DNA from 2 places in the Streptomyces sp. NPDC059003 genome. Region 1 is predicted to be linked to the other one. Evidence: predicted binding sites of a transcription regulator. Region 1 holds the regulator's gene; the other holds the start of a gene.
The links. The regulator HspR, encoded in region 1, represses chaperone genes until heat shock. The targets are predictions, from matches to a motif close to TTGAGNNNNNNNNNCTCAA.
Positions count from the first base shown of each region.

Region 1 (14,363 bases):
CTTGTCGGGCAGGAAGCGGGAGGTGATGTAGCGGTCGGAGAGGGTCGCGGCCGCGACGAGCGCGCTGTCGGCGATCTGGACCTTGTGGTGGGCCTCGTAGCGGCCCTTGAGCCCGCGCAGGATGGCGATGGAGTCCTCGACGGACGGCTCGGCGACGAGGACCTGCTGGAAGCGCCGCTCCAGGGCCGGGTCCTTCTCGATCCGCTCGCGGTACTCGTCGAGGGTGGTGGCGCCGACCATGCGCAGCTCACCGCGGGCGAGCATGGGCTTGAGCATGTTGCCCGCGTCCATGGCGGAGTCCCCGCCGGCGCCCGCGCCCACCACCGTGTGCAGCTCGTCGATGAACGTGATGATCTGGCCGTCGCTCGCCTTGATCTCGGAGAGCACGGTCTTGAGCCGCTCCTCGAACTCGCCCCGGTACTTGGCGCCCGCGACCATCGCGCCCAGGTCGAGCGAGACGAGCCGCTTGTCCTTGAGGGACTCGGGCACGTCGCCCTTCACGATGCGCTGGGCGAGGCCCTCGACGACGGCGGTCTTGCCGACGCCCGGCTCGCCGATCAGCACGGGGTTGTTCTTCGTACGGCGGCTGAGCACCTGCACGACCCGCCGGATCTCCTGGTCCCGCCCGATGACGGGGTCGAGCTTGCCCTCGCGGGCGGCGGCGGTGAAGTCGGTGCCGAACTTCTCCAGGGCCTTGTACTGGCCCTCCGGGTCCGGCGTGGTCACGCGGCGGCCCCCACGAACCTTCTCGAAAGCATGCAGCAGCCCCTTCGCGCTCGCCCCGTGCTCGGTGAGCACGTCGGCGACGGGGCCGCCCTTGTCGGCGAGCCCGATGAGCAGGTGCTCGGTGGACAGGTAATCATCGCCCAGGTCCTTGGCCCGCCGGTCCGCGTCGGCGATCACGGCGAGCAGCTCGCGGTTGGGCTGCGGCGGCGCGACCGTGGATCCGGTGACGCTCGGCAGCGAGGCCAGCACGCGCTCGGTGTCGGCGCGCACGGCCGCCTGGTCCGCCTCGACGGCGGCCAGCAGGTCGGTGATGTTCTCGTTGTCCTGCCCCTCCAGGAGCGCGAGGAGCAGGTGCGCGGGGGTCAGGTCCGGGTGGCCTGCGGACACGGCCCGGCTCGTCGCCGCGTTGATCGCGTCCCGGCTCCTGTTCGTCAGCTCGGCGTCCACGTGGGGTTTCTCCTCCTTGCGCGTACGGGTGTGTACGGGTGGTGCGGGTGGTGCGCGGTGGGGCGGGCCTCGCCGCCCCTCCTAACTGACTCAGTCAACGTACACAAAGTTGAGTCTATTCCACTCAAGGCCAAGTCGACTAGGTTCCTGCCCCATGGCCATCGACCCACACCATCCCTCCGCCCCCTACCTCAGCTTCTGGCGGGAGCGCCACCTCTGCACCCTGACGACGCTCCGCCCCGACGGGACGCCCCACGTGGTCCCGGTCGGCGTGACGTACGACCCCGAGGCGGGCCTCGCCCGGGTCCTCGCCAGCAAGACGAGCCGCAAGGTCGCCCACGTCGTCGCGGCGGCGGGCGTCGACGGGCCCGGCGCCCGCGTGGCCGTCTGCCAGGTCGACGGGCGCCGCTGGGCGACGCTGGAGGGCCGGGCCACGATCACGGCGGAGCCCGCGCGGGTCGCGGAGGGGGAGCGGCGCTACGAGGAGCGGTACGGGCGCACGCCGCGGGTGAACCCGGACCGGGTGGTCATCGAGATCGCCCTGGACCGGGCGATGGGCAAGGCCTGAGCCCCCGGGCACGCCAGGGGCCACGCACGGGCCCGCGCACGGGTCCCCGCCCGGGGTCCCCGCACACACCACAGCGGCGCCACCGTGTTCAGGTCCACGGTGGCGCCGCTGCTGGGGGAAGCACCTGCGCGATTTACAACGACGGGGGAATCGCGTCAGGCGCTGCGGGGGGTGGCTGTGAGGGAGTCGGACGCCGATGACGCCGTCCGCTTCCGCTTCCCGATCAGCTGGTGGTCACGCTGGTCGAGGTTGACGAAAACCATGCCGTAGCGAACGGCACATCTCACCGGCTGCGGCGCGCCGCGGGGACGGCGCAGGCAGCGGTAGGCGCGGATGTCCTCGTCGTCGTCGCGGACGATGATGACGGGCTCTCCGACAAGGGTGACCATCAACGAGTCACCGGCGTGGGGGATCGCGGTGACGAGGTCGATGAAGTGCCAGCCGGAACGGTAGGCGGTGGCCATCTCACGGCGGAACGTGCGGTCGTCGGGCGGGGTGGTCATGCCGCGCCACCTTCCGACGCCGTGTACCACCCGAGGTCGGGCGGTGCGGCCGAGTCGCCTTCCGACGCCATGTTCCAGCCGAGGTCAGACGGTGCGGCCGTAACGGAGCTCTTCACCTTCGGCGGATGCCAGCCGAGATCGAGAGAGCCCACTACGCCCAAGACCAACCCTGCCGAGAGGGTGGCGACAAGCACCGAGCGAAGCATGCGCTTATACATGGTCGGCTTCGTCCTCACTTGATAGGTTCCTCTCCCCCGGCACAACAAGACGATGTCTCAATCGAGCACGTCAAAGCCACAGGGTGGATGCATCATGTTCCTGCACGTTCAGGACCCTGGGGGGTGGAGAATTGCTCACAACAGATGCGAAACCGACACATCCTCACCCCACAACGCCACTGTGTGGTGAGGGCTCGCGGCTCTACGCGAGCGCGCTGAGCGACGGACGGCTCGCACGTGCCGAGGCCGAGAAGGCACCCTGTCTTCTGGAGTCCGGCCTTCTGCATCCCGATCCCGACGACGAGGACTGGCTCAGGCCGGTTCCGCCGTCCACGGCACTGGCGCAACGACTCCACCCCATCGAGCGGGAAATCCAGGAGCGAAGGCGGCTCGCGGTCGAAATGACCGATGTCTTCGAGCCATTCATGGCCATCACCATGCGTGTCGAACCGACTACGCACGCCATCACGGTGCTGGAGGGCGAGCCCCGTATCAACGAGGCCATCGAGCGCGCCACCGAGGAGTGCCGCTACGAGGTGCTCACAGTCCAGCCAGGCGGCGGTCGCAGCGAGCACGTCCTGAACGATGCTTTGAAGCGTGGACAGACCATCCTCGACCGCGGTATCACCATGCGCACGCTCTACCAACACACCGTCAGGCACAGCCAGGGCACTCTCGCCTACGCGGCCCGCATGTCCCAGGGCAACGTGGAGATACGGACGCTGGAAGAGTTGATCGACCGACTCATGATCTTCGACCGGACCGTCGCCATCGTGCCGGCCCGCGCCGACCGCCAGGACGCCCTCGAGATCCGGCAGCCCGCACTGATCGAGTACCTCGCCAAGGTGTTCGAGCAGCAGTGGCAGCAAGCGACGCCGCTCTACGACGAGGTGCCGTACCCGCCGTCCAGCCACGGCATCACGGGCGTGCAGCGCTCCATCGCCCGGCTCCTCATCGAGGGCCACGTGGACGAGGCGATCGCGCGCAGGCTCGGCATGAACGTCCGCACCTGCCGGGCCCACATAGCCAAGATCGCCGCGGCTCTCGGCAGCGGAAGCCGGGCCCAGCTGGGCTACCTCATCGCCCAGTCCGGCCTGCTCGACCAGGACAGACCCACATGACCACCGCGCCCCGCCCGCACGCGCACGGCCCCGACGAACTCTGCGAGGCGGGTTCGACCCTGTACGCCCGCGCCCTGCGCGAAGGACGCGTGGCGCACCGGGACGCCGACACCGCCCCCTGTCTGCTCGACTTCGGCCTGCTGCACCCGGACGTCGACGACATGCGCTGGCTGCGCCCCACGGCACCGGCCGTCGCCCTGACCCAGCTCCTGCGCCGCATCGAGGACGACGTCGCCCGCAGGCGCCGCCGCGAGGAGAAGCTGACCGCGCTCTTCGAGCACCTGATGGCGGTGGACGCGGGCCGGCTCCCGAGCTCCGGAGCGCCCGAACTCGTCGTCCTCGAAGGCTTCGAGCGCATCAACACCGCCATCGACGACGCGATGCTCGAAGCCACCGACCAGCTGCTCACCGTCCAGCCCGGCGGCGCCCGCTCCCCGGAGATCCTGGCCGACGCCCTGCCCCGCGAGCAGGACGTGCTCTCCCGCGGCTGCCGCATGCGCACGCTCTACCAGCACACCACCCGGCACTCCCTGCCCGCGCTCGCCCACTACGAACAGCTCGACGGCGACGTGGAGGTCCGCACGCTGAACGAGGTCACCGAGCGCATGGTCGTCGTCGACCACGCCGTGGCCTTCATCCCGGCGAGCAGGGACCGCACGGTCGCCCTGGAGATACGCCAGCCCGCCATCGTCGACTTCCTCATCACCACCTTCGAGCGCCTGTGGCACCTGGCGACCCCGATGTACCCGCACCCCGCGCAGCTCCCCTCCGAGAACGGCGTCACCACCCGCCAGCGCGCCATCGCGGAGCTCCTCATCGAGGGCCTCACGGACAGCGAGATAGCCGCCCGGCTCGGCATGAACGTCCGCACCGCCCGCGAGCACATCGCCAAGCTCGCCGCGATCCTCGGCAGCGGCAGCCGCGCCCAACTCGGCTATCTGATCGGCCAGTCCGGCATCGTCGACCAGCGGCAGTAGGCGCGGCACGGTACGGCCCGGCGGCTAGTGGTAGATGGCCCGCTGCAGCGGCAGGCCGAGGGCCAGGAGCGCCTCGCGCACCACGCGCTCCCCGTTCAGGCCGTCCGCGCCCAGGTCGAGGACGGCCGTCTGTTCCCAGCGCACCGACGACGGGCGGCCCATCGTCACGCGCCAGGACGGCGCGCGGGCGTCCCGCGTGCTGCCGGTGCAGGCGATGTTGAGGACGCGCACGACGGACACCTTGGCGACGACCTGGAGGGGGAAGTCGCCGACGAGGTGCTGGCGGTCCACGACCCAGGTGACGGGGTAGCCGCGGCCGTTGAGGTCACCGGCGATGGTGTGCACCACCGGGGCGAGGCGGGCGGGAGCGAGGGGGGCGGCCTGGTCGGGGGCCGTGGTGCGGTCCTTCATCTCGCTGCTCTCATCCATACGTTCACGACGTGGGGAGCGGGTCGAAGAGCAGGACCACATGGCGTGACCCGCGGGAGCTCGCCGGTTCCGAGACGACCATCGTGATGAGGCCGGGGCCCTTCCTGGGGTGGTACAGCGGGCGTACGTCACCGTCGGGATGGATGTAGACCTCGGTGCTGCGCTCGTAGATGGGGCCCGCGTATTTGTCGCGGGTGATGTCCCGGTGCAGTCGGGCGAGTGAGCGGTTTTCCGGGTTCTGTATGTGGGCGAGTCTGACCTGGTTGAGCAGACCGGGCGCCCACCGCGTTTCCCAGTCGGTCAGAATGTGGTCGCGGGCCTCGTCGGAGAGCGCCATCCAGCGCATCGTGTTCTCGGGCACGCCGTTCTCGAAGACATCGGCGAACGGCTGGTTGTGGGCCACGAGATCCCACTGGACGTTATTGACGTACGCGATTTCCCGCTGGCCGTTCACGGCGCGCTGCCAGGCGGCCGCCGCGGCCATCGTGACGCCGCCGCTCGGGTCCAGGGCGTGCGGCGGCCGCTGGCCGAGACAGAGCAGGTAGACCTGCGTGAACTCGTCCTCGGTCATGCGCAGGATGCGGCCCACCTGACGCAGATAGTCGTCGCGCGGCAGCATTTTGCCGCTTTCGAAGCGATGGTACGTACCGACCGCACGGTTCATCAGGATGTCCATGTCGGACTGGGCGAGCCCCGAAACCCGCGGTCCTGGGCGGCCCGAGGGCTGGGCGTGGAGACCCACCTCCTCCGGGGCGATTCTGGAGCGCAGTCGTCTCAGTATTCGGCGAAGTCCGTCCTCGTCCACGGTCCTTGCACCCCTTCCCCCTCGCGTTCCCCCCTCGCGCGTGATCGCGGCACGTCACCGGCACGGTGCCAGCACCATAAACCCAGAAGAGTCGGTGACCAACAGATCGTAATCACGCCGCACTTCAGGACCCGGGCCCGCCGCGTCAGCCCCAGCGCACCGGCGACGCCGCCCCGCACATCCCCGGGCCGACCCCGAGCAGCAGCCCCCGCGCGCCCACGGGCGGCGGGTCGTCGTACGTACGGGCGAGGACCCGCAGCACCGCGGAACCGCCGGTGTCGCCGTCCTCGGCGAGGGTCGCGCGGGCGTGCCGCAGCGCGGCGTTCGGGCACAGGCCCGAGTCGACGACCGCGTCGAGGTAGTGCGGGCCGCCGGGGTGGACCAGGGCGAAGTCGAGCGGCTCGGCGCCCTGCCGCCAGGGCAGCCGGGCGAGGACGCAGGCGACCGCCTTCGCGGCGTCCTGCGGCGCGTCGAAGTGGAAGCCCTCCTCGTGGGCGCGCAGTTGGTGGTCGATGTCGGCGCCGGGGTGGACGTAGCTCCAGCCGTCCTCGACGAACAGGCCGGGCCGGGTGAGCGGCTCCGCGCTGACGACGGCCGCGGCGGCGCCGTCGGCGAGCAGGAGCCGGTGCAGCATGGAGTTGAGGTGGTCGTTGCCGCGCGCGTGGGCCGCTCCGAGCACGTCGACGCCGACGACCAGGAGCGGGCGGCCCGGCCGGACGAGGGCGGCGGCGAGGCCGATGGCGTGCGCGCCGCCGGTGGTGGCCAGCGGCATCCGGGCGGCCTCGCCCGGGATGCCGAGGGCGTCCACGAGGTGGGTGTCGTGGCCGGGGGCGGCGACGCCGCGGCCCTGGAACGTGAGGATCCCGCCGAGGTCGTCGGCGCTGATGCCCGCCTCCTTCAGCGCCGCGAGGCCCGCCCGCTCGGCGAGCTCCGCGGCCTCGGCGAAGACGACCTCGGCCCGCAGCGCGCACAGCTCGGGATCCGCGTCGGCGGGCACGGTCCTGCCGGAGTCCGTGTCCGCGTACGGCCCGGAGGGCGGCGCGTACGCATCCGGCGGTACGCCCACCTCGGCGCCCGGCGCCCTGACGTACCGCCGCCGCTGTCCCGCCATGTCCCGCGCGGCCGCGAGGAAGGCCCGCAGCTGCGGGTGGCGCGGCCAGGTGCGCGCGATGTGGTCCGCCAGCTGCTCCACGGTGACTTCATGCCGGGCGTTGGCCGTCCCTGGGCGACTGACGTACGCCATCGGGCTAAGCGGGGGTGGAGACGTGCCGCTGGTCGTACGCCCAGCGCGCCGCGTGGCTCGCGAGGGCCGCCATGTCGGGGGGCGCGCCGGTCGCGGCGAGGTGGTGGTACTCGATGAAGGTCAGCATCACGACCCGCTCCGGCGCGCCCAGGTGCGGGTGGAATCCGCCCGCCAGGATGGAGTCGGCGGCCTCGTAGGCGCCCTGGCCCCGCGCGTGCCGCTCGTGGATCAGGCCTTCCAGCTCCCGCAGGTACGCGATGTGGGCGCGCAGGCCGTCCGGTCCGATGACGGCGCCGTGCCCGGGGACGATCCGGTCGGCGTCGAGGGCGAGGACCGTCTCGCAGGCCCGCACCACCTCGGCGAGCGGCCCCTCCCAGTGCACCGGGTGGTCGTCGGGGAAGACGACGTCGCCCGCCGCCACCACGCCCTGCCCCGGCAGGTGCACGACGAGGTCCCCCGCGGTGTGCGCGGGCCCCACCTCGACGAGCCGGACGTCGACGTCGCCGACCCGCAGGTCGTACGAGCCGCTGAAGGTCGCCGTCGGCGGGACCACCGTGACGTCGGAGTAGTCGTAGGCGCCGAAGCGCTCGCGGGCGTACCAGCCGAGCGGGTCGGCCGGGTCGCTCGCGTGCACCAGGTACTGCATCTGCTGCGGCGTGATCTCGTGGCAGTGCCGCTCCAGGCTGGCGCGCGTGCTGATGATCTCGGCGCCGGGGAAGAACGAATTGCCGTAGCAGTGGTCGCCGTTGGCGTGCGTGTTGACGACCGTGCGCACCTGTGTCCCCTCGGGCAGCACGCGTGCGGCCGCCGCGATGAGCGCGCGGGTCATGCGCGCGTCGTACGGCGTGTCCACGAGCGCCGCTTCGTCGCGCGAGCCGATGAGGAGACAGTTGGCGAGGCCCCACGCTCCGGCGGCGCCGCGCGGCGCCCACAGGTACAGGCCGTCGTCGGACAGGACGGTGAGGTCCACGGGAAGGTCCATGACCGTATCTTCCTCGGCGACCGCGCCTTCACCGACTGTGGTGAACACCACACGTGGGGTGGCGGAGCGCCGCCGTGACGGGTCCTGGCGGCCCCGACTGCGGCCCGCCACCGACGACATACGGGACGACTGCCCTCAACTGCCCTGCTACACAGTCCAATTGACGCATCGTCGGCTCCGAGAGCGAGCCGGCGGCATGATTGATCGTTGAATATCTGGAGCGGAATTACTAGAGATAAATTCCCATCCGAAAAGGCGGGTTGCCGACGCCAGAATGGGAAGCTGGGGGACGCCCGGCCCCTTGGCGCCGCCTTGATATCAGATGCCGCGTTGACAAGGATGACCCTTCACGCGTGGCGTCCGACCGTCGTCACGCGCGCGATCACTGCAGGCGAGCCGGGCAGGGGGAGCAGGTGCAGGACGTAGTGGCGCCCGCTGGGGGGCACGCGCCGCACGAACCAGGGGATCTGTGCGACACGGGCCGCGAGGTGTACGCGCGGGCCCTTCAAGAGGGCCGGATACGCCGCGAGTCCGCCGCCGCGGCGCCGTGTCTGGTCGAGTCGGGCCTGTTGTGCCCGGAACGCCCGGACCACGCCGAGCAGGACGGCGGTGCGTGGCTGCGGCCCACCGCCCCGGTGGTCGGCATCGCCCGGCTCCTGGAGGACATCGAGCGGCGCGTCGCCCAGCGCCGCAGCCGCGCGGCCCGCCTCGCCGACGCCTTCGAGCCGTTCCTGAGCCTGGAGCCCGACCGGCCCCCGGACCTGACGGCGGCGGGCGTCACGGTGCTCCAGGGGATGCCCCGCATCCGGCACGCGGTGTGCCAGGCCCTCGCCTCGGCGTCCCGCGAGGTCCTCGGCATCCATCCGCGCGACGCCTTCCGGCCGCGGCTGCTGCCGCACGACGAGCCCTGGCGCCTGGCGGAGTTCGCCGCCCGCGGCGGGCACATCCGCGCGCTCGCCCGGCCGCAGGAAGTCGGCGGGGAGCTGCCCGCGCTCGCGCACCCCGTCGCCGGGTCGCTGGTCGAGTGCGAGGTCCGCACGCTCGACGACATCCCCGAGTGCCTGCTGGTCTTCGACCGGGACGTGGCGCTCTTCCCCGCCGTCGCGACCGGCGAGATCGCCTTCGAGGTCCGCTCCCCCGCCCTGGTCAACTATGCGGTGACGGCCTTCGACGTGCTGTGGCGGCTCGCCGACCCGCTGTACCGCAGGCACACGCCGCGCCTGTCCGCCCAGGCCTTCCCGCCCGTCCAGCGGGCGATCGCCCGCCTGCTCACGGAGGGGCTCAGCGACTCGGAGGTCGCCGGGCGCCTCGGCATGAACGTCCGCACCGTCCGCGTGCACATCGCGAAGCTCAGCTCCACCCTGGGCGGCCACAGCCGGGCCCAGCTCGGCTATCTCATCGGGCGGTCGGGGATTCTGGAGCAGAACCCGTAGCCGGCCGCGAGGCCCGCTGCGAGGCCCCCCGCGACGCCTCTTCCTGCGTCACTCCTTACGTCACCGCCCGGTCCCGACGACGGGCAGTTCCAACGGGGAGGAAACACCACACCATGTCCTTGGAGAAACACAGACCGGACGAACTCGGACTGGACGAGCACCAGCCCCACGGAAGGGACACCCTGTGCGCGGCGGGCTCCGTCCTCTACGGCCGGGCGCTGCGCGAGGGCCGCCTGCACGCGCGGGACGCCGAACCGCTCCCCTGCCTCGTCGACCACGGCCTGCTGCACCCGGACGTCGACGACATGCAGTGGCTGCTGCCCAGCGAGCCCGCGGCCCTCCTGGGCCGGCTGCTGCGGAGCGTCGAGGACGAAGTGGCGTACGAGCGGCGGCGCGAGGCGGACCTCGCGCGGGCCTTCCAGCCCCTCCTCGCGCTCGGCGCCGACCGCTCCAGCGCCCCGCCGCCCACGCCCACGCGGCGGCAGGGCGCCCTCACCACGCTCACGGGCCTGCCCGGCATCACGGCCGCCATCGAGCGGGCCGTGTCGGACTGCACGCGGGAGGTCCTCACCATCCAGCCGGGCGGCTTCCGCCCCATCTCGGACCTCGGCGCCACACCGCCCCGCGAACAGGCCCTGCTCTCCCGCGGCTGCCGCATGCGCACGCTGTACCAGCACACCACCCGGCACGCCTTCCCCGTCATCGCGCACTTCGAACGCCTTGAGGGCGACGTCGAGGTGCGGACCCTGAGCGAAGTCACGGAGCAGCTCGTGGTCTTCGACCGCGCGGTGGCGTTCATCCCGGCCGACCGGCACTTCACGGTGGCGCTGCAGATCCGCGCGCCCGCCCTCGTCGGCTATCTGGGCGGCCTCTTCGACCGGCTGTGGCGCCTGGCCACGCCCATGTTCCCGGAGGCCGCGCCGCAGCCCGTGCGCAACGGCGTCACCGCGCGGCAGCGCGCCATCGCCGAGCTCCTCACCGAGGGCCTCACCGACGCGGACATCGCCGACCGGCTCGGCATGAACGTACGCACCGTCCGCGCCCACATCGCCAAGCTGTCCACGCTCCTCGGCAGCAGCAGCCGCACCCAGCTCGGCTACCTCATCGGCCGGTCGGGCATCCTGCGCCACAGTGGCTGAACCGTGCCGTTCCGGTGCCGTTCCCGTGCCGTTTCCGTGCGGAGACTTCCGGACAGCAAATGATCGAAGGTCCGGACTTAACGGGCTTTGCCCCTGCCTCCGCCCCTTGCACCGCAACAAGATGACGGTAGCGGAGCGTGGGCGCCACGTTGCATCGTGGTGACGGCAGCGGGGAACGGCCCAGTCCCACTTCCGGTACTGGAACCGGCCCGGTTCCCGCTTCCATGTGGCTCTGTTGTGGTCTCCCCCCGCAGAGTCGCGCTTCCCTAAGGTCGCCCCGGCCCGACTGCGCCCCGTGGTCGGCCGGGGCGCTCAGGGCTCGGCGCCCCGGGCCCCCGGGAGACGTGGGGGTCCCGGCGGGGTCCGGGGCTCGCCGGGATTCAGGCGCCGTCGCCGACCCATGCGGCGAGCAGCCGCTCCCGCTCCACCCTGCGCGGGCTGCCGCCCTCGTGGCCGCGGCCCCACTCGGCCATCGCCGAGAGCGTGGTCAGCATGGTGGCGGCCCCTTCGGTGAGCCGGGTCAGCAGCGCCCGGGACAGGTCGTACTCCCGCTGCGAGTAGCCGGTCGCGGTGGCGACGTACGCCGTCAGCTCGGCCTCCTCGTCGGCGGTCTCCACGCACACCGTCATCGACGGCGCGTCCTCGCCGCCGCCGAGGCCCACCGTGAGCGCCATGTCGACGACCATGCCGACCTGCCGCTTCAGGGACTTCACCGGCACGTCCTCGACCGTCAGGGCGCGCACGTCGTCCCACAGCCACAGGCCCTCCTGCTTGTGCCCGAGCCCGGCGACGCCCTCGGGCGTCAGCCGCACCCCGGGGGCGAGCCCCGAGGGCTTCGAGCCCACGTACACATCGCCTTCGGCGATCCAGAACAGCCCCACCATGGCCATGGAGATCCAGCTTTCCCGCGATACACGAACACAACAGCCTGCCAACTATAGGAAGAGGCCGGGCGGTTCCGTACGCGGACTTCCTTCGCGTACGGAACCACCCGGCCTCGACAAGCGCCGCGCGCCCCGCGCTGCTGCTCGGGGCGCTACTGCTCGGGCGACCTCTTGGGGCGCCACACCACGAGCGCGCTGGCCTGCTGCACGTCCTGGTACGGGACCAGGTCGCGGCGGTACGAGGCGTGCACCGCCGCTTCACGTTGCTGCATGGCGACGGCGGCTCCCTCCACGGCCGCGGAGAGCTCCGCGACGCGTGACTGAAGCGCCGCGACCTGGTTCTCCAGCTCGATGATGCGCTTGATCCCGGCGAGGTTGATGCCCTCCTCCTGGGAGAGCTGCTGGACCGTGCGGAGCAGCTCGATGTCCCGGGCCGAGTACCGGCGGCCCCGGCCCGCGGTGCGGTCCGGGGAGACCAGGCCCAGGCGGTCGTACTGGCGCAGGGTCTGCGGGTGGAGACCGGAGAGCTGGGCCGCCACCGAGATGACGTACACCGGGGTCTCGTCCGTCAGTTGATACGGGTTGCGTCGGCGGCCGTCCCGCTCCATGAGGTCACGCTCCCTTCGCGGCCTTGAACAGTTCTGCCCGCGGATCGGTGTCCGCAGTCGCCTTCCGGTACGCCTCCAGGGCTTCCTGCGCCGCGGGCGTGAGGCTCGTCGGCACCGTGACCTCGACGGTCACCAGGAGGTCGGCGGGCGTGCCGTCCTTGCGGGCGGGGCCCTTGCCGCGGACCCGCATGGTGCGGCCGTTCGGCGTGCCGGGCGGCAGCTTGAGGGTGACCGGGGCGGCCCCGAGCGTGGGCACCTTGACCTCGCCGCCGAGCGCCGCTTCCGCGTACGTCACCGGCACCGTGACCGTGAGGTTCTCGCCCTTGCGGCCGAAGACCGGGTGGGCGTCCACATGCACCACCACGTACAGGTCACCGGCGGGGCCGCCCCGTTCGCCGGGGGCGCCCTTGCCGCGGAGCCGGATGCGCTGGCCGTCGCTGACGCCCGCGGGAATGCGCACCTGCATCGTCCGCGACGACTTGGCGCGGCCGCTGCCGTGGCACACCTCGCAGGGGGTCTCGGCGATCAGGCCGCGGCCCTTGCAGTCCACGCACGGGTCGGTGAGGGAGAAGCCTCCGCCGCCGCCCCGCGAGACCTGGCCGGTGCCGACGCAGGTCGGGCACACGCGCGGCGTGCCGTTCTTGTCACCCGTGCCCGAGCACGCCTTGCAGGGGGCCTGGGAGGACATGCGCAGCGGAACCGTCGCGCCCTCCACCGCCTCCGTGAAGCTCAGCGTGACCTCGGACTCGATGTCCTGGCCGCGGCGCGGCTGCGTACGCGTCCCCGTGGTCGCGCCACCGCGGTTGAACAGGCCCCCGAAGACGTCACCGAGCCCGCCGCCGAAGCCGCCGGCGCCCGCTCCACCGCCGCCCGGGGCGCCGCCTCCGAAGAGGTCGCCCAGGTCGAAGTTGAACGTGCCGCCGCCGGGGCCTCCCGGGCCCGGCCTGAACCCGCCGTTGCCGAAGAGGGCGCGCGCCTCGTCGTACTCCTTGCGCTTCTTCGGGTCGCCGAGGACGTCGTTCGCCTCGGAGATCTCCTTGAAGCGCTCCTCGGCCTTCGCGTTGCCCTTGTTGGCGTCCGGGTGGTTCTCGCGGGCGAGCTTCCGGTACGCCTTCTTGATCTCGGCTTCGGTGGCGTCCTTGGGGACGCCGAGGACCTTGTAGTAGTCCTTCTCGATGAAGTCCTTCGTGCTCATCCCCGACGTCCCTCCTTCCTCGTCGTCGAGACGTCAGCCCTCGTCCGGGCCACCGCTCTCCTTGTCCTTGGCCTCGTCCGTGCCCTGGGCGGACGCGGGCTGCTCGCCCTCGCCCTCCGCGGCGTCGGACTTCACCGTCTGCGCGCCCGGCTGCGGCTCGGCCACCGCCACGCGCGCGGGGCGGACGACCCGCTCGCCGATGCGATACCCCGGCTGGAGAATCGCGACGCACGTCGTCTCCGTCACATCCGGAGCGTACGAGTGCATCAGGGCCTCGTGGATCGTCGGGTCGAAGGGCTCACCCTCCTTGCCGAACTGCTGCAGACCCATCTTGGCGACGACGGTCTCGAGCGCTTCGGCGACCGACTTGAAGCCGCCGACGAGCTCGCCGTGGTCACGGGCGCGGCCGACGTCGTCGAGCGTCGGCAGGAGCTCGGTCAGGAGGTTCGCCGCGGCGATCTCCTTCACGGTCACCTTGTCGCGCTCCACGCGGCGGCGGTAGTTCTGGTACTCGGCCTGCAGCCGCTGGAGGTCGGCGGTGCGCTCGCTGAGCGCCTTCTGTGCCTGGTCCAGCTGGGCGGTCAGGCCCGCCGTCTGTGCACTTGCGTCCCCGGCCGGGGCCGCCGGGCCCTCCTTCGCGGAGGGCTCGGCGGCCTTCGGCGCCGCTTCGTCAGGGGTGGCGCCGGAGGGGACGTCGGACTTCTCGGCGTCGTCGCCGAAGCCCGGGGTCTCCTCCGTCATCAGGCAGCGCCGCCCTTCGCGTCACCGGGCTTCTCGTCGTCGACGATCTCGGCGTCCACGACGTCGTCGTCCTTCGACATGTTCGGAGCCTCGGCGCCCGGGGCCGCGCCCTCGGCGCCGGGGGCGCCCTGCGCCGCCTGCGCGTCGGCGTACATCGCCTGGCCGAGCTTCTGGGAGACGGCCGCGACCTTCTCCGTGGCCGTGCGGATCTCGGCCGAGTCGTCGCCCTTGAGCTTCTCCTTCAGCTCGGCGACGGCGGTCTCGACCTCGGTCTTGACCTCGGCCGGGACCTTGTCCTCGTTGTCCTTGAGGAACTTCTCGGTCTGGTAGACCAGCTGCTCGCC
Region 1 covers NZ_JBHYJH010000136.1:11,908-26,270, forward strand. The annotation lists gene clpB (ATP-dependent chaperone ClpB) at 1-1,173, opposite strand, end outside; gene ACFWZ5_RS34110 (pyridoxamine 5'-phosphate oxidase family protein) at 1,328-1,741, shown strand; gene ACFWZ5_RS34115 (hypothetical protein) at 1,897-2,244, opposite strand; gene ACFWZ5_RS34120 (helix-turn-helix transcriptional regulator) at 2,594-3,583, shown strand; gene ACFWZ5_RS34125 (helix-turn-helix transcriptional regulator) at 3,580-4,560, shown strand; gene ACFWZ5_RS34130 (hypothetical protein) at 4,585-4,989, opposite strand; gene ACFWZ5_RS34135 (XRE family transcriptional regulator) at 4,994-5,794, opposite strand; gene ACFWZ5_RS34140 (hypothetical protein) at 5,940-7,037, opposite strand; gene ACFWZ5_RS34145 (MBL fold metallo-hydrolase) at 7,042-8,019, opposite strand; gene ACFWZ5_RS34150 (LuxR C-terminal-related transcriptional regulator) at 8,433-9,452, shown strand; gene ACFWZ5_RS34155 (LuxR C-terminal-related transcriptional regulator) at 9,566-10,591, shown strand; gene ACFWZ5_RS34160 (hypothetical protein) at 10,972-11,481, opposite strand; gene ACFWZ5_RS34165 (heat shock protein transcriptional repressor HspR) at 11,628-12,083, opposite strand; gene dnaJ (molecular chaperone DnaJ) at 12,088-13,278, opposite strand; gene grpE (nucleotide exchange factor GrpE) at 13,312-14,019, opposite strand; gene dnaK (molecular chaperone DnaK) at 14,019-14,363, opposite strand, start outside.

Region 2 (14,363 bases), on a different contig from region 1:
CGGCACTCCCGACCCGGCGTTCTCCACGATTTCGTGCGGCCGCAAGCCGATTCACGTAGTTTCGCGAAAGACTCTTGCGCCGCAAGATACTTCTCGACTATCTTGTACCGCATGGCAAAGGAGCTGTCCGCGTCGCACGACCAGCGCCGCAGCCAGCTGCTGCGCGGGGTGCTCGACCTATGCCTGCTCGCGCTCATCGCCGAACGACCTCGGTATGGCTACGAGTTCGTGGAGGCCCTCACGGAGAGCGGCCTCGACCTGGTGAGTGAGGGCAGCATCTACCCCTTGCTCGCCCGCATGGAGCGAGCAGGGCTCGTCGACTCCTATCGCGCGCCGTCCGCGGCGGGCGGGGCGCCGCGCAAGTACTACCGCCTCACGGACGCGGGCCACGCCGAGCTGGCCGGGGGCCGCGTCACCTGGAGCGCTTTCACGGCGGCGGTCTCCAGGACCTTGCAGGGCGAAACGGAAACACGGAATCGCGACATGGGGGAAGCGCGAGATGACGAACGGGACGACTGACAAGACGGAGCTGGCGCCGGAGCGCGACACCGGGATGACCCGGGAGCGCGTCCTGGCGGTCTGCCGAAGCAACTGGGAGTACCGAGGCGTCGACGAGGCCTCGGTGCGCGAGATGCTCGCCGAGCTGGCCGCCCACCTGGAAGAGGCCGCCGCCGCGGGCCGCACCGCGCAGGACGTGGTCGGCCCCGACGTGAAGGCGTTCGCCGCCGCCTGGGCGCGGGCACGGACCCCACTGCACCTGAGGCTCCTGCGCATGGCGGCGATGACCCCCTTCGTGCTCGGCTCGCTGCTGCTCCTCGCACACCTCTTCGACCGGACCCTGGTCCTGTCGGTCGAGGCGCCCCGCGTCGCCTTCAATATCGCCTTGGCGGCAGGCGCCGTCACCTGGGAGATACGGCGAGGGGGTCTCGGTTTCAGAGGGTGGTTCATCGCCGGCCTGGCCTCGCTGCCCGTCGCCCTGCTCGCCTCCTGGACCATCGGCGACGAAGCACTGTTCCACCTGCCCTTGTGGGGCACGCTGCTGTTCCTCGCCCCCGGACTGCCTTACGCCGTCGTGGACATACGCGCGAGAAAGGCCGAGCCCGCGGTCGACTGAGGGGCAAGCGGGGAGGTGCGCGGCAGACGGTAGACGGCGGGCGGACATCGCCCGACAGTCGCGCATCGACCGGCGGAACGGAACGCTCAGGACTCCGTCGGACCCTTGCGGCGCGCGCTCGTCAGGCGGGCGACCACCTGCCAGCCCAGCACCTCGTACAGCGCCCGCCCCTCCACGGTTCCGGCCAGGACGCCGAGCTCCGAGCCCTGCTCGACCGCCGCGGTGGTGAGCGTCCGCATCACCAGGCTGGCCAGGCCCCGGCGGCGGTGATCCGGCGAGGTCTCGATCTGGTCGGCGACCGCCGTGCGACCCGTCGGTGCGATCTGGCCGCGCGCCGCCCAGTCGCCGTCCGCCGTGGTCACCGCGACACGGATGACGCCACCCCGTGTCCAGGTCCGCAGCCGGTAGCCATCCGGGGCGACCAGATCGTGCGGTGCGGCCGAGGACAGCGGCACCGTCATCAAGTAGCCCTCCTCGGGATCGAGCCACCACTCCGGACCCAGCCACGGCGCCACCCGATCCGGCGCGTCGAAGATCTTCAGCCACACATCGGCCCCCGTCGCCGATGCGGCGACCTTGCGTACGTCAGCCTCCTGGACGCCCGCGTTCGCCGCGCCGAAGACGTGACGTGACGGGTGCTTCGCCTGGCCGACGTCGATCGTGTACCCCCACGGCTCCACGATCGGCGGGGCGGCACCCCGCGAGACCACCCAGCCGTCGACCCACGCCCGCACGACCTCGTCGCCCCACAGACCCGCTGCGCCCTCGATGCCGTCGACACCCTTCATGGCCGCCCTCCCTGAACCCCTGAACCCCTGAACCCCTGAAACGGCCGACCGGTAATGAGTGCCCGAGAGGTGCGGCCATGACGTGTAATAGGTCAACTTGATGAAGGGATGTTACTGACCTGGATTTCGGGTGCGACAGAGGCGATCGCTCAGAGCGAACAAGGCAGAGGGAACATTCGCAGGCTCATGAGCATTGAGTCGGTACAGCTCAACTTGAATGCCGAAGGGGAGATCATGGCTGCTGAGTCCACGGCGTACACCTCGCTCGCCCTGCCCGTGCTGCCGCTCGACGACGAGGTCGTGCTGCCCGGCATGGTGGTGCCGTTCGACCTGTCCGATGCCGATGTACGCGCCGCGGTGGAGGCCGCCCAGGCCGCCGCTCGGTCCAGTGGAAGTGGCAGCAAGCCGAAGGTGCTGCTTGTTCCGCGCATCGACGGGACGTACGCGGGCACCGGCGTTCTCGGCACCGTCGAGCAGGTCGGCCGGCTCGCGGACGGTGACCCGGGCGCGCTGATCCGCGGCCGCGGCCGGGTGCGGATCGGGGCCGGCACGACCGGGCCGGGCGCGGCCCTGTGGGTGGAGGGCGTCCAGGTCGAGGAGACCGTGCCCGACCCGCTGCCCGGTGCCACCGCCGAGCTGGTCAAGGAGTACAAGGCGCTGGCCACGAGCTGGCTGAAGAAGCGCGGTGCCTGGCAGGTCGTCGACCGCGTGCAGCAGATCGACGACGTCTCGGCGCTCGCCGACAACTCGGGGTACTCGCCGTTCCTCACCACCGAGCAGAAGGTTCAGCTCCTGGAGACCGAGGACCCGACGGCCCGGCTCAAGCTCGCCACCGAGCAGCTGCGGGAGCACCTCGCGGAGCAGGACGTCGCCGAGTCCATCGCCAAGGACGTCCAGGAGGGCGTCGACAAGCAGCAGCGCGAGTTCCTGCTGCGGCGCCAGCTGGAGGCCGTGCGCAAGGAGCTGCGCGAGCTCAACGGCAAGGACGGCGAGGACGAGTCCGACGACTACCGGTCGCGGGTCGAGGCCGCGGACCTGCCGGAGAACGTGCGCGAGGCCGCCCTCAAGGAGGTCGAGAAGCTGGAGCGGGCGAGCGACCAGTCGCCCGAGGGTTCCTGGATCCGCACCTGGCTGGACACCGTCCTGGAGCTGCCGTGGAACGAGCGGACCGAGGACGCGTACGACATCAAGGGCGCCCAGGAAGTCCTCGACGCCGAGCACGCGGGCCTGCAGGACGTGAAGGAGCGCATCACGGAGTACCTGGCGGTGCGCAAGCGGCGGGCGGACCGCGGCATGGGGGTCGTGGGCGGCCGTCGTGGCGGTGCCGTGCTCGCGCTGGTGGGGCCGCCCGGTGTGGGCAAGACGTCGCTGGGCGAGTCGGTGGCGCATGCGATGGGGCGCAAGTTCGTGCGGGTCGCGCTCGGTGGCGTGCGTGACGAGGCGGAGATCCGCGGGCATCGGCGTACGTATGTCGGGGCGCTGCCCGGGCGGATCGTACGGGCCATCAAGGAGGCCGGGTCCATGAACCCGGTGGTGCTCCTGGACGAGATCGACAAGGTGGGCTCCGACTTCCGGGGCGACCCGGCGGCCGCGCTGCTCGAAGTGCTCGACCCGGCGCAGAACCACACCTTCCGCGACCACTACCTGGAGGTCGAGCTCGACCTGAGCGACGTGGTGTTCCTCGCCACGGCGAACGTTCTGGAGGCCATCCCCGAGGCGCTGCTCGACCGCATGGAGCTGGTCAGGCTCGACGGGTACACCGAGGACGAGAAGGTCGTCATCGCCCGTGACCACCTGCTGCCGCGTCAGCTCGACCGGGCCGGGCTCGGCGGCGGTGAGGTGACGATCGACGAGAGCGCGCTGCGCAAGCTCGCCGGTGAGTACACGCGCGAGGCGGGCGTGCGCAACCTGGAGCGGGCCGTCGCACGACTGCTGCGCAAGGTCGCGGCACAGCACGAACTGGGTGACAGGGAGCTGCCGTTCACCGTCGGCGAGGGTGATCTGCGGGAGCTGATCGGGCGGCCGCACCACGTGCCGGAGTCGGCGCAGGACCCGGCCGAGCGGCGCACGGCGGTGCCCGGCGTGGCCACGGGGCTCGCGGTGACCGGGGCGGGCGGCGACGTCCTGTTCGTCGAGGCCTCGCTCGCCGACCCGGAGACGGGGGCGGCCGGGCTCACGCTCACCGGACAGCTCGGTGACGTGATGAAGGAGTCCGCGCAGATCGCGCTCTCCTTCCTGCGCTCGCACGGGGCCGAACTGGAGCTGCCCGTGGGCGACTTGAAGGACCGGGGTGTGCACATCCACTTCCCGGCGGGCGCGGTTCCGAAGGACGGGCCGAGTGCGGGCGTCACGATGACGACGGCCCTGGCGTCGTTGCTCAGCGGGCGGCTTGTCCGGACGGACGTGGCGATGACCGGCGAGGTGTCGTTGACGGGCCGGGTGCTGCCGATCGGTGGCGTCAAGCAGAAGCTGCTTGCCGCGCACCGCGCCGGGATCACCACGGTGGTCATCCCGAAGCGGAACGAGCCGGACCTGGACGACGTCCCGGCCGAGGTCCTGGAGAAGCTCGATGTGCACGCGGTGACGGACGTCCGGCAGGTGCTCGAACTGGCGCTTGCGCCCGCTGAGTTGAAGGTTCCGGCGGCCGCCTGAGCGCGACAGGTTCCCGCCGCGGGGTGACGGACGCGGTGGGGAAGTGAAGGCCCGGGGCCCCTGGGGGTCCCGGGCCTCGCGGCACGCGAGAGGGGGCTAGCCGTTGGCCATGGCCTGCAGCCTGTCGTAGGCGCCGTTGAACTTGTTGTGGTCGCCGACGATCGGGCCCGACGAGGTGTACTGCCAGATCGTGTGGAAGTCCCAGCCGGCCGGGAGTTCACCGGGTGAGGTGTTGTAGCGGGGGATCCACAGCGGGTTGGCGGAGGCGAAGCCGCCGTAGTTGCCCGTGCACTGCTTCCACCAGCTGGTGGCCGTGTAGATCACGGCGTCGCGGCCGGTGCGTGCCTTGTAGGTGTTGAGGAAGTCCTGGATCCAGCTGACCATGCCGCTCTGCGACTTGCCGAAGCAGGTCGCGCCGTACGGGTTCCACTCGATGTCGAGCGCGCCCGGCAGGGTCTTGCCGTCGCGCGACCAGCCGCCGCCGTTGTCCACGAAGTAGTTGGCCTGCGCCGCGCCGCTGGAGGTGTCGGGCGTGGCGAAGTGGTAGGCGCCGCGGATCATGCCGACGTTGTACGAGCCGTTGTACTGCTGCGCGAAGTAGGGGTTCTTGTAGGAGGTGGACTCCGTCGCCTTGACGTAGGCCCACTTCACGCCGCTGCTCCACAGTGCGGACCAGTTGACGTTGCCCTGGTGGCTGCTGACGTCGACGCCTTCCGTCTGGACGGCGCCGCCGCCGCTGGGCAGACCGCCCTGACCGTCGTGTTCGATGACGCCCTGACCCATGCGGGCGCTGCCGCGGGGCGGGATGTCGTCACCGTCGGCGGTGTCCGCGGCCCCCGCGGCGCCCGGAAGGGCGAGCAGCAGGGACAGGGCGGACAGGACTGCGAGGAGGATGCCGGTCGCGGAGTGTCGGCTGTGGGAGATGCCAGGTCTGTGCACGGGCATGACGTGCCTCCGAAAGGCCTCGTGGAGTCGCGTGCGCCGTGGGCGTGGCCGTGAGTGTGGCTCGTCGCGGTGCACGGCGCGCGGGACTCGGTGGGGGACCTGTCGACATGCCATCAGGTCACTGGATCGCTGGGTCACCGGATCGCCGGATCGCTGGATCGCTGGATCACCAAGTCATCAGATCCTCAGGTCACCAGTGACTGGTGTGAACATGTCAGTAATGACGCTACGCACGTAGACCCGGTTGAGGGAAGAGGCTCAGGTGGCCGCCGTTGGTCTACGCCTGCGAAATACTGGGCGAGCTGCGGCGATGGCCGCGGTCGGCGGAAACTTTCAGGATCGGGAAAGTGCGGCAGGGGTGCTGACATGCGTGAGGACGCGGACCACGGCGGTCGTTCCGGTGCGGGCGGGCCGGGGGCGAGCGGTGGTGTGGACCACGAGTTCCTCGCCCTTGAGCGGGAGTTGACGCTGCTGCTCCGCCGGGCGCGGGCCTCGTCCGGCGAGATGGCCCGCCAGGTCCATCCGGACCTGGAGCCGGCCGCGTACGGGCTGCTCGCGTTCCTCGACGAGACGGGGCCGCGCCGCGCCACGGACCTGGCCGCCTTCATCGGCGTCGGCAAGGCCACGATGAGCCGGCAGCTGCGGGCCCTCGAACAGCTGGGCCTGGTCGCGCGGGAGCCAGACCCCGCCGATGGCAGGGCCTGGCTCGTGCGGCTCTCGGAGGAGGGCCGGGAGAGGTTCCGTACGGTGCGCAGTGCGCGGCGTGAGCGATATGTCCGACAGCTCTCCGGCTGGGACCGCAAGGAAGTCGCCGAGCTCGCCCGGCTGCTCGGCCAGCTGAATTCCCGCGCCGAGCTCTAGCGCATCGCTCTCCGGTGTACCGCTCTCCGGTGCCTCGTTCTCCAGGGCACCGCTCTCCAGTACACCGTTCTCCGGCACACACTCATTCATTGGCCCATTTATCGGCCTATTTCTCGCCGATGACAACGGCCAGCGGCTGCGGCGTCTTATAGACGTCCGACGGTTCCGTCACATGGTCCGCGCCCAGATAGAGGCGCTTTCCGGCATAGAGCACGCGGCGGTCCGTCTCGAAGCGGGCTTCCATCTCATAGCTTTCGGACGGGTTCTGCAGGACCTTCTCGGGCTTGAGCGTGGCGGGGTCGGCCTGCCAGACGGCGCCGCCCTCCTCGCGGACGATATTGGCCTCCTGGTACGCGATGACCTTGCCGTTCTCGTCGACGCCCACCGGCACCAGACGGCCCACGTCGGAGCCCGGAGTCCTGCGCAGCTGCTTGCCGGTCTTCAGGTCGTACGACACCAGGTCGTTCTTGGCCTCGGAGGCGCTGCTCGCCGGGTCGTTCGTGCCCAGGTACAGGGCGTTGCGCTCCTTGCTGACGGCGAGCTTGGCGCAGCCCGTGACCTCGGTGGCCGGGCAGTCGGCGTCGAACTTGCCGTGCTTGCCGCCGCCCGCGGAGATCCGGCTGAGCTCCTTGCCCCGCGCCGCGCTGTCGTCGACCGTGACGAACTGCGAGACGCCGCTGCCGCCCTGCGAGTCGCCGTCGTCGGCGGCCAGGACCAGCGGGTCGAGGGACACCGCGTGCACGTACTCCGTGCCCTGCGGCGGCCTGTACGTCGACTTCGCCTTCTGCGTCGTCGGGTCCACCGTCTCGACCTGGAGCTTCGGGTTGTCGGCGGTACCGCAGTCCCGGACCGCGATCAGCTTGGTCGCGTCGCCCGCGTACCCCTCGACGCCGCAGGCCTCGTCGGACGGCTTCCACAGCGGCGTGCCGTCGAGCTTCCAGCCCGCGCCGCCGCCGGTGCCCGCCGCGGCGACCGTGCCGCCGCCGATCGTCACCTCGTCGAACATCTCGGCGCTGCCGTACTCGCTGAGGCTCTGCTTGTGCCAGAGCAGCTTGCCCTTGGCGAGGTCGACGACGCCGACCTCGTTGCAGACCGCGGGGTCGTCCTTGGCGTCCTGGTAGAGGACGGCGATCTTTCCGTCCTTCGTCGGCTCCTGCGACGACCAGCAGACCTCGCCGGCGAGCGGGACCTCCCACTCGGCCTTTCCGCCGGCCAGCGGATAGCCGGATATCTTCTTGAGCCCGGCCTTGACGAAATTCCTGTCCGTCGTCCACATGCCCATGGCACCGGCCATCTCGGGGACCTTCGGCTGTGCCACCTCGGCCAGCACCTTCGCCTCGGCGGCGGCCGCATCCGAACCGCCCTTGTCGCTTCCGTCCTCGTCGTCGCTCGAACCACAGCCGCTGAGCACCAGCGCGGCCGCGAGCGCCGAGCCCGCGATGACCGCCATGCGCCGGGACATTCAATTCTCCTTCGTGCGTTCTGCATACGTGGGCGCACGGCCGGAGTTGACCATGCGTTTCCCTCGTCCGCAGATCCTTCCCTGCCCCTGAACGGGATTTCAAGGAAGAATTCCTGATCTCTGGGCCAGTTGAAATGTCCTGGAGATCAGCCGCCCTGGAGATCAGCCGCCCTGGAGATCAGTCGGGGAATTACTGAATTGAATGCCCGCGCATTTACTGTCCCGGCGGGCGGCCGCCGAAACGCGGTGCCGTTACAGCTCCGCGTACACCACCGCCGCGTCGTCGTGCCGCTTGCCGCGCGGGAACGTCGCGCCGTCCGGGTCCGCCGTCTCCAGGTCCCGTACGCGGTCGACGAGTTCCTGCGGTCCGTGCTTGCGCATCAGGGCGAGGCAGTCGGCCCAGTCGCCCTCGCGGAACGTCTCGACCCAGCGCCCGGCCCCGTCCGTCAGTGCCGCGACGGCGGTGACGGCGGACCGGGGCCGCTCGCCGGTGATGGCGCGGGCCGCGACGGAGGGGTCCGCGGCGGCGGTGAAGAAGCCGCCCTCCGCGTTCCGCAGGGCCTCGACGGCCGCCGCGTACTCGCGGCCCTTCGCCTGCCGTTCGGCCGAGCCGCGCGGCAGCGCCCGCGTGGCGTCGCGCAGGTCGCGGACGGCGGCGGGCAGTTCGTCGAGCCGCCCGTCGAGGACCGCGTCCACCTCGCCGCCGGGGCCCGCGATCAGCAGCGCCGAGTCGGAAAGGACCAGGTACTCGACGCGCTCCGCGTCCCACCGCACGAGGACCACGGTTGCCTGAGGGGTGCGTGGGTGAGAAAGGTCACAGCTGTCACGGTGGGTGTCCGCGGTGCGGGAGATGGCGGTCGCCAGGATCTCAGGCAGCGTCAGATCCCGGAGTGAAACGGACAGTTCGCTCAGTACGCCGCCGAGCCGGGCCGTGAACCAGGGGACGGAATGCAGACAGCCGGCGCCGTCGGACGGCGGCGTCACGCCGTCGAGCAGGACCAGTGATCCGCCCTGCCCCGACGCGGGCAGCGCTACTGATACGTAGTCCTCGTTGGGGCGGTCCGGGTCGCCGGGGTCGGTGGCGAGTTCTATGCGCATTCGGCCAGTCTGCCCGAGTGCCGCACGGGCGTCCCGTGGGCGCGGAGACATGGCGCGGACCGATGCGGCGGCCGCGGGCGGGGCGTCGCATTTCGGCCGGAATAATCGGCTCCGACGGGGTGTGGCGGCGCATCCTGCCAAAGCCGCCCACAGACGTCCAACCGGCACACCGCACGGAGCCCGCAAGCCACGCAGCGTGACTTGCCCGCCAACTCCCAGTCGATGTTCACTCCTTCAGGTGGCCAGGCAGACGATGCGAGACTGCCGCGTACCGGCACTGGAATCGTCTGGCAAGGTCAGGATCCGGGCCGGGAGCGCTCGCGTTGACGGATCGTCACCCGGGCCCTAGGGCAGACGAAAACAGGAATGCGAGCACCGGTGCAAGAAATGCGGCCTCGGCGCGAAGGCAGCCAGACGGCCCCGGGAGGGGCGGAGCCTGGCGTGACGCCCCCGGGCGACCCCGGCGACCAGGGGACCGCTGTCGCGGAGGGCGCGCCGTCTCCGCAGGGCACGGCTCGCAGACCCACGGCCACGTCTCCCGACGGCGCCAAGAACGCCGAGTACCCCAGGGCCACCCAGAACCCCACGGCCACCGAGAACCCCAGGGCCCCCCAGAACTCGAGGGCCACCCAGAACCCGAGGGCCGCCCAGAACCCCACAGCCGCCAAGAACCCCCAGGCCGCCGAGAACCCCAGGACCCCCGAGAACCCCAGGACCCCCGAGAACCCCAGGACCCCCGAGAACCCCCAGGCCCCCGAGCGGACCCCCGAGCAGGCCCCCGAGCCCCTCAAAGGCACCGACGTCGACGCCCGCACCATCCCCGCCCCGGCCCCCACCGCACCCCCCAAGTCCCGCGTCCGCACCCGCCTCATCGTGTCCGTCGCGGTCGTCGCCGCCACCGTCGCCGGTGCCGGAGCGCCTGCCATCGTGAGCGCGTCCGGTCAACTGGGCGACTCCCAGAGCCTGGTGACGCTCTCCGAGCTCACCCAGCAGGCCGTCACGCTCAGCCACTCCCTCGCCGACGAGCGCGACGAGGTCACCGCGTACGTCGCCGCGGGCCGCCCCGACGGCAAGGGCCTGTCGGAGAGCCGCAGCGCCCGCGTGGACCGGCAGATCGAGGAGCTGCGCGAGGCGGCGGCCGACGCCAGCACCAACAGCTCCGTGACCGCCGGGCTCCGCCGCGACCTCGCGGACCTCGCCGCCGTCCGCAGGGCGTCCCTCACCGGCAAGAGCAGCGCCATCGACGCCCACAAGGCGTACGCGAAGGCCATCACCGAACTCCACGGCCTCACCCGCGAACTGGCCGAGAAGCTGCCGCCGCGCGCGGGCTCCGGAGGGTTCGCGCTCGCCGACCTCGACCACGCCGTCGACCAGGCGGGCGCCGCGCGCGGCCTGCTCCTCGCCGCGCTCGCCGTGCCCCGCCCGGCCACCACCGACCCCGTCACGGGCCTGCCCACGGCGGGCAGCGAGTCCACCGACCGGACCGAGCGCCGCGACGACCTGAGCGCCGCCGCCCAGCAGGCGCACGTGCGCGAGCTCGCCGCCCTCGCCGACTTCCAGGACGCCGCGCCCGCCAGGGACCGCGCCACCTACGAGTCGACGGTCACCGGCTCCGAGGTGACCACCGCCGAGCAGTACCTGGACCGGCTCACGGACGAGCCCGCGCTGTCCGCCGCCGACCAGCGCATCGACCGCACGAAGCTCGACACGGCGCTGTCCGCCCGCATCGAGGCGATGCGCGGCGCCGAGAACGCGCTCGCCGCCGCCCGCACCAAGAGCCTCGCGGACCTGCGCGACGACGACGTCACGGACCTGGAGCTCCGCATCGCGCTCGTCGGCGTGCTGCTGCTCGTCGCCGTCGGCGTCTGCACGGCCACGGCCCGCTCGCTCACCCGCCCGCTCGCCGCCCTGCGCATCGGCTCGGCCCGCGTCGCCGCCGCGCCCGCGACCGAGGAGCCGGTGCGGTTCAAGGGCCGCGACGACGAGTTCGCGGCGGTCGTACGCTCCGTCAACGCGCTGCACGGTCACGCCCTCGCCCTCCAGGAGCGGCTCACCACGCTCGAAGCCGACCGCAAGCACCTCATCGGGCAGCGCCAGACGATGGCCGACGCGCGGCAGGCGATGGCCGACGAGCGCGACGCGCTGCGCGCCGAACTCGCCGAGGCCGCCACGAACCTGGAGCGGGTGCGGCGCAGCATCCACGGCACGTTCGTGAACCTCGCCCTGCGCACCCTCGGCCTGGTCGAGCGCCAGCTCGCCGTCATCGAGCACCTGGAGGAGCGCGAGCAGGACCCCGACCGGCTCGCCACGCTCTTCAAGCTCGACCACCTCGCCACGGTCACGCGCCGCCACAGCGAGAACCTCCTCGTGCTCGCGGGCGCCGAGCACGGCCACCAGCACGCGGGCCCGGTGCCGCTCGTGGACGTCGTCCGCGCGGCCGTCAGCGAGATCGAGCGGTACGAACGCGTCAGCATCGCCACGCTGCCGCCGCACGCGCACATCGCCGGGTTCGCCGCCGACGACATCAGCCACCTGGCGGCCGAACTCCTGGAGAACGCCACGTCGTTCTCGCCCCCCGAGACCACCGTCGAGGTGTCCGGGTGGCTCCTGGAGAACGGCGAGGTCATGCTCTCCGTGCAGGACGAGGGCATCGGCGCGAGCGTCGAGCGCCTCCGGGAACTCAACGCGCGCCTCGCGGACTTCTCCGCCGACGACGCGTACGACCAGGAGAGCGGCGACGGGCTCGGGCTCGGCCTGTACGTGGTGGCGCGGCTCGCGTCCCGGCACGGGGTGCGGGTGCGGCTGCGGGAGCAGACGCAGGGCGGCGTGGCCGCGGTCGTCGTGCTGCCGCGCGGCATCCTCACCGAGGCGCCCGCGCCGCCGGTGTCCGTGCCCGCCCCGCGGACCGGGGCGCCCCTTGTGCACCTGCCCGGCTCGGAGGCCGAGGCCAACTCCAACGTGCTGCCCGCCCGTTCGGGGGAGCGGGACCCCCTGATCGCCGCCGCGGAGACGACGCTCGAACTTCTGGCACCGTCCGTCGGGACCGACCACCCCGACACGGCGGAGCCGCACGCCCGGCCGGACGACGAGGTCCGCCCGGAGCTGTCGGCACGCCCGAAGACGCAGCCGCGGGACGACGCCCCGTCCGGCGCCGACGCCCTGCTGGACGCGGACCCGCTGCTCGAGCCGGGGATACCCCCTGGCTCGCCGGCGGAGCGGACCGTTTCTCCGGAGACACGTTCGCCGGAGGTACCGGACGTGTCACCGGAGACGGGCACGCAGGTCTACACCGCCAAGGGCCTGCCCAAGCGGACCCCGAAGGTCAGCCCGATCGCCGGGATCGCGCCCGGGCCGCGGAGCGCCGCCGTCGACGCCGAGGACCTGCGGCGCCGCCTCGGCGGGTTCCAGCAGGGGGCCAGGAGCGGGCGGCGCGACGTCGAGGCGGAACTCGCCGCGGCCGAGGCCACCCGGACCAGGGAGACGGCCGGGGGCGACCGGGCCGTAGACGCCGCAGATGCCGCAGCCACCGCAGGCGGCACGGAAGTCGCAGATGTTCCGGGGGACCCAGTCGAGGAGGCAAGCAGTTGACTGTGCCCATGCGCACGCCCGGTTCTTCCGCAGAAGCCGCTGAAGCCACAGCATCCGCAGAACCCGTAGAACCCGCAGAAGCGGCAGAGCCCGCGCGGCCCGCAGCACCCGGGCGCCCCGGGTCGGAGGAGGCCGAGCAGACGTCCGAGCACACGTCCGAGCGCACGTCCGACGAGCCCATCGTGCACGGACTGAGCAGCGAGGCCCGCAACCTGCACTGGCTGCTCACCAACCTCGTCGAGGAGGTCCCCGGCATCCTCTCGGTCGCCGTCGTCTCCTCCGACGGCCTGCTGCTGCTCTCCTCCGACCCGGTCCGCAACGCCGAGCGCCGCCCGGCGCTGCGCCCCACCGGGCCCCGGGGGTCGAGCGCCGACCTCGCCACCATCGTCTCCGGGCTCGGCAGCCTCACCCTCGGCGCCGCCCAGCTGATGGACGGCGGCGCGGTCAAGCAGACGGTCGTGGCGATGGCGGAGGGCAGCCTCTTCGTGATGGCGATCAGCGACGGTTCGCTGCTCGGCGTGCACGCGACGCCCGACTGCGACATGACCGTCGTCGCGTACCACATGGCGCTGTTCGTCGGCCGGGCCGGGCACGTCCTGACGCCCGAGCTCCGCAGCGAGCTGCGCCAGTCGCTGGAGACGGCCGGATGAGCCCCGCGCCGCCGGGGCCACCGGGCAAGCCGGAGAAGCCGGTCAGGCCGGGGAAGACCCCCAAGCTGCCCGTGCGGGGCGGCGACCGGAAGCCGGCGCGGGTCCGCCCGTACTCGCTCACCGGCGGCCGCACCCGCTTCGGGCACGTGCTGCTCGTCGAGACGTTCGTGGCCGTGCACCCGGCGCTCGAGGCCGCCGACGAGCGGCGCGAGCTGGAGCAGGGCGATCCGACGATCAGCTCCCGCGTGATGCCGGAGATGCGGGCGATCGTCGAGCTCTGCCACCGGATGCGTACGGTCGCGGAGATCTCCGCGCTCCTGAAGATGCCGCTCGGCGTGGTCCGCGTGCTCCTCAGCGACCTCGCCGACCAGGGAAAGATCCGCGTGTACGGGACGGGCCACGGCCCGCGGCAGCCGGACCGCGCACTGCTCGAAAGGGTGCTGAGTGGACTCCGCCGTCTCTGACGTCTCTGCCGCCGTCTCCGGCGAGGAGCAGCTGCAGGCCTGGCAGACCGACCTGACGCGGGCACCGACCGCCACGAAGATCGTGGTCGCGGGCGGCTTCGGCGTGGGCAAGACGACCCTCGTCACGACCGCGTCCGAGATCAGGCCGCTGCAGACCGAGGCGCTGATGACGCAGGCCAGCGCCGACACCGACGACCTGAGCGCGACGCCGGGCAAGACCACGACCACGGTCGCCATGGACTTCGGCCGCATCACGCTCGACGACGACCTGGTCCTGTACCTGTTCGGCACGCCCGGGCAGCAGCGGTTCTGGTTCATGTGGGACGACCTGGTGCGCGGCGCGATCGGGGCCGTCGTCCTCGCCGACACGCGCCGCCTGACCGACTGCTTCCCCGCGCTCGACTACTTCGAGAGCTGCGGCCTGCCGTACGTGGTGGCCGTCAACCACTTCGAGGGCAGCGAGCGGTACGAGGCGGAGGACGTCCGCGAGGCGCTGACGGTGGACGCGCGGATACCCGTAATGATCATGGACGCGCGGAAGCGGATCCCCGTGATCGAGTCATTGCTGGCGCTGGTGGGTCACGCCCTCGACCTGACGCCCGAGTGAGGAGAAGGACGCATGCGGAAGATACTCGTCGTCGGGGCCGGACAGTCCGGTCTCCAGATAGCGCTCGGACTCCAGTCGCAGGGGTACGAGGTCACTCTGATGTCCAACCGCACGGCCGACGAGATCCGGTCGGG
Region 2 covers NZ_JBHYJH010000157.1:1,133-15,495, reverse strand. The annotation lists gene ACFWZ5_RS36260 (PadR family transcriptional regulator) at 112-519, shown strand; gene ACFWZ5_RS36255 (hypothetical protein) at 500-1,114, shown strand; gene ACFWZ5_RS36250 (GNAT family N-acetyltransferase) at 1,201-1,902, opposite strand; gene lon (endopeptidase La) at 2,137-4,554, shown strand; gene ACFWZ5_RS36240 (lysozyme) at 4,651-5,499, opposite strand; gene ACFWZ5_RS36235 (MarR family winged helix-turn-helix transcriptional regulator) at 5,866-6,360, shown strand; gene ACFWZ5_RS36230 (hypothetical protein) at 6,467-7,822, opposite strand; gene ACFWZ5_RS36225 (hypothetical protein) at 8,075-8,920, opposite strand; gene ACFWZ5_RS36220 (nitrate- and nitrite sensing domain-containing protein) at 9,362-12,508, shown strand; gene ACFWZ5_RS36215 (roadblock/LC7 domain-containing protein) at 12,691-13,158, shown strand; gene ACFWZ5_RS36210 (DUF742 domain-containing protein) at 13,155-13,622, shown strand; gene ACFWZ5_RS36205 (ATP/GTP-binding protein) at 13,603-14,229, shown strand; gene ACFWZ5_RS36200 (styrene monooxygenase/indole monooxygenase family protein) at 14,242-14,363, shown strand, end outside.
Region 2: a site for HspR is predicted at 2,096-2,114, ahead of lon (endopeptidase La). Genes of this name have one in related genera too.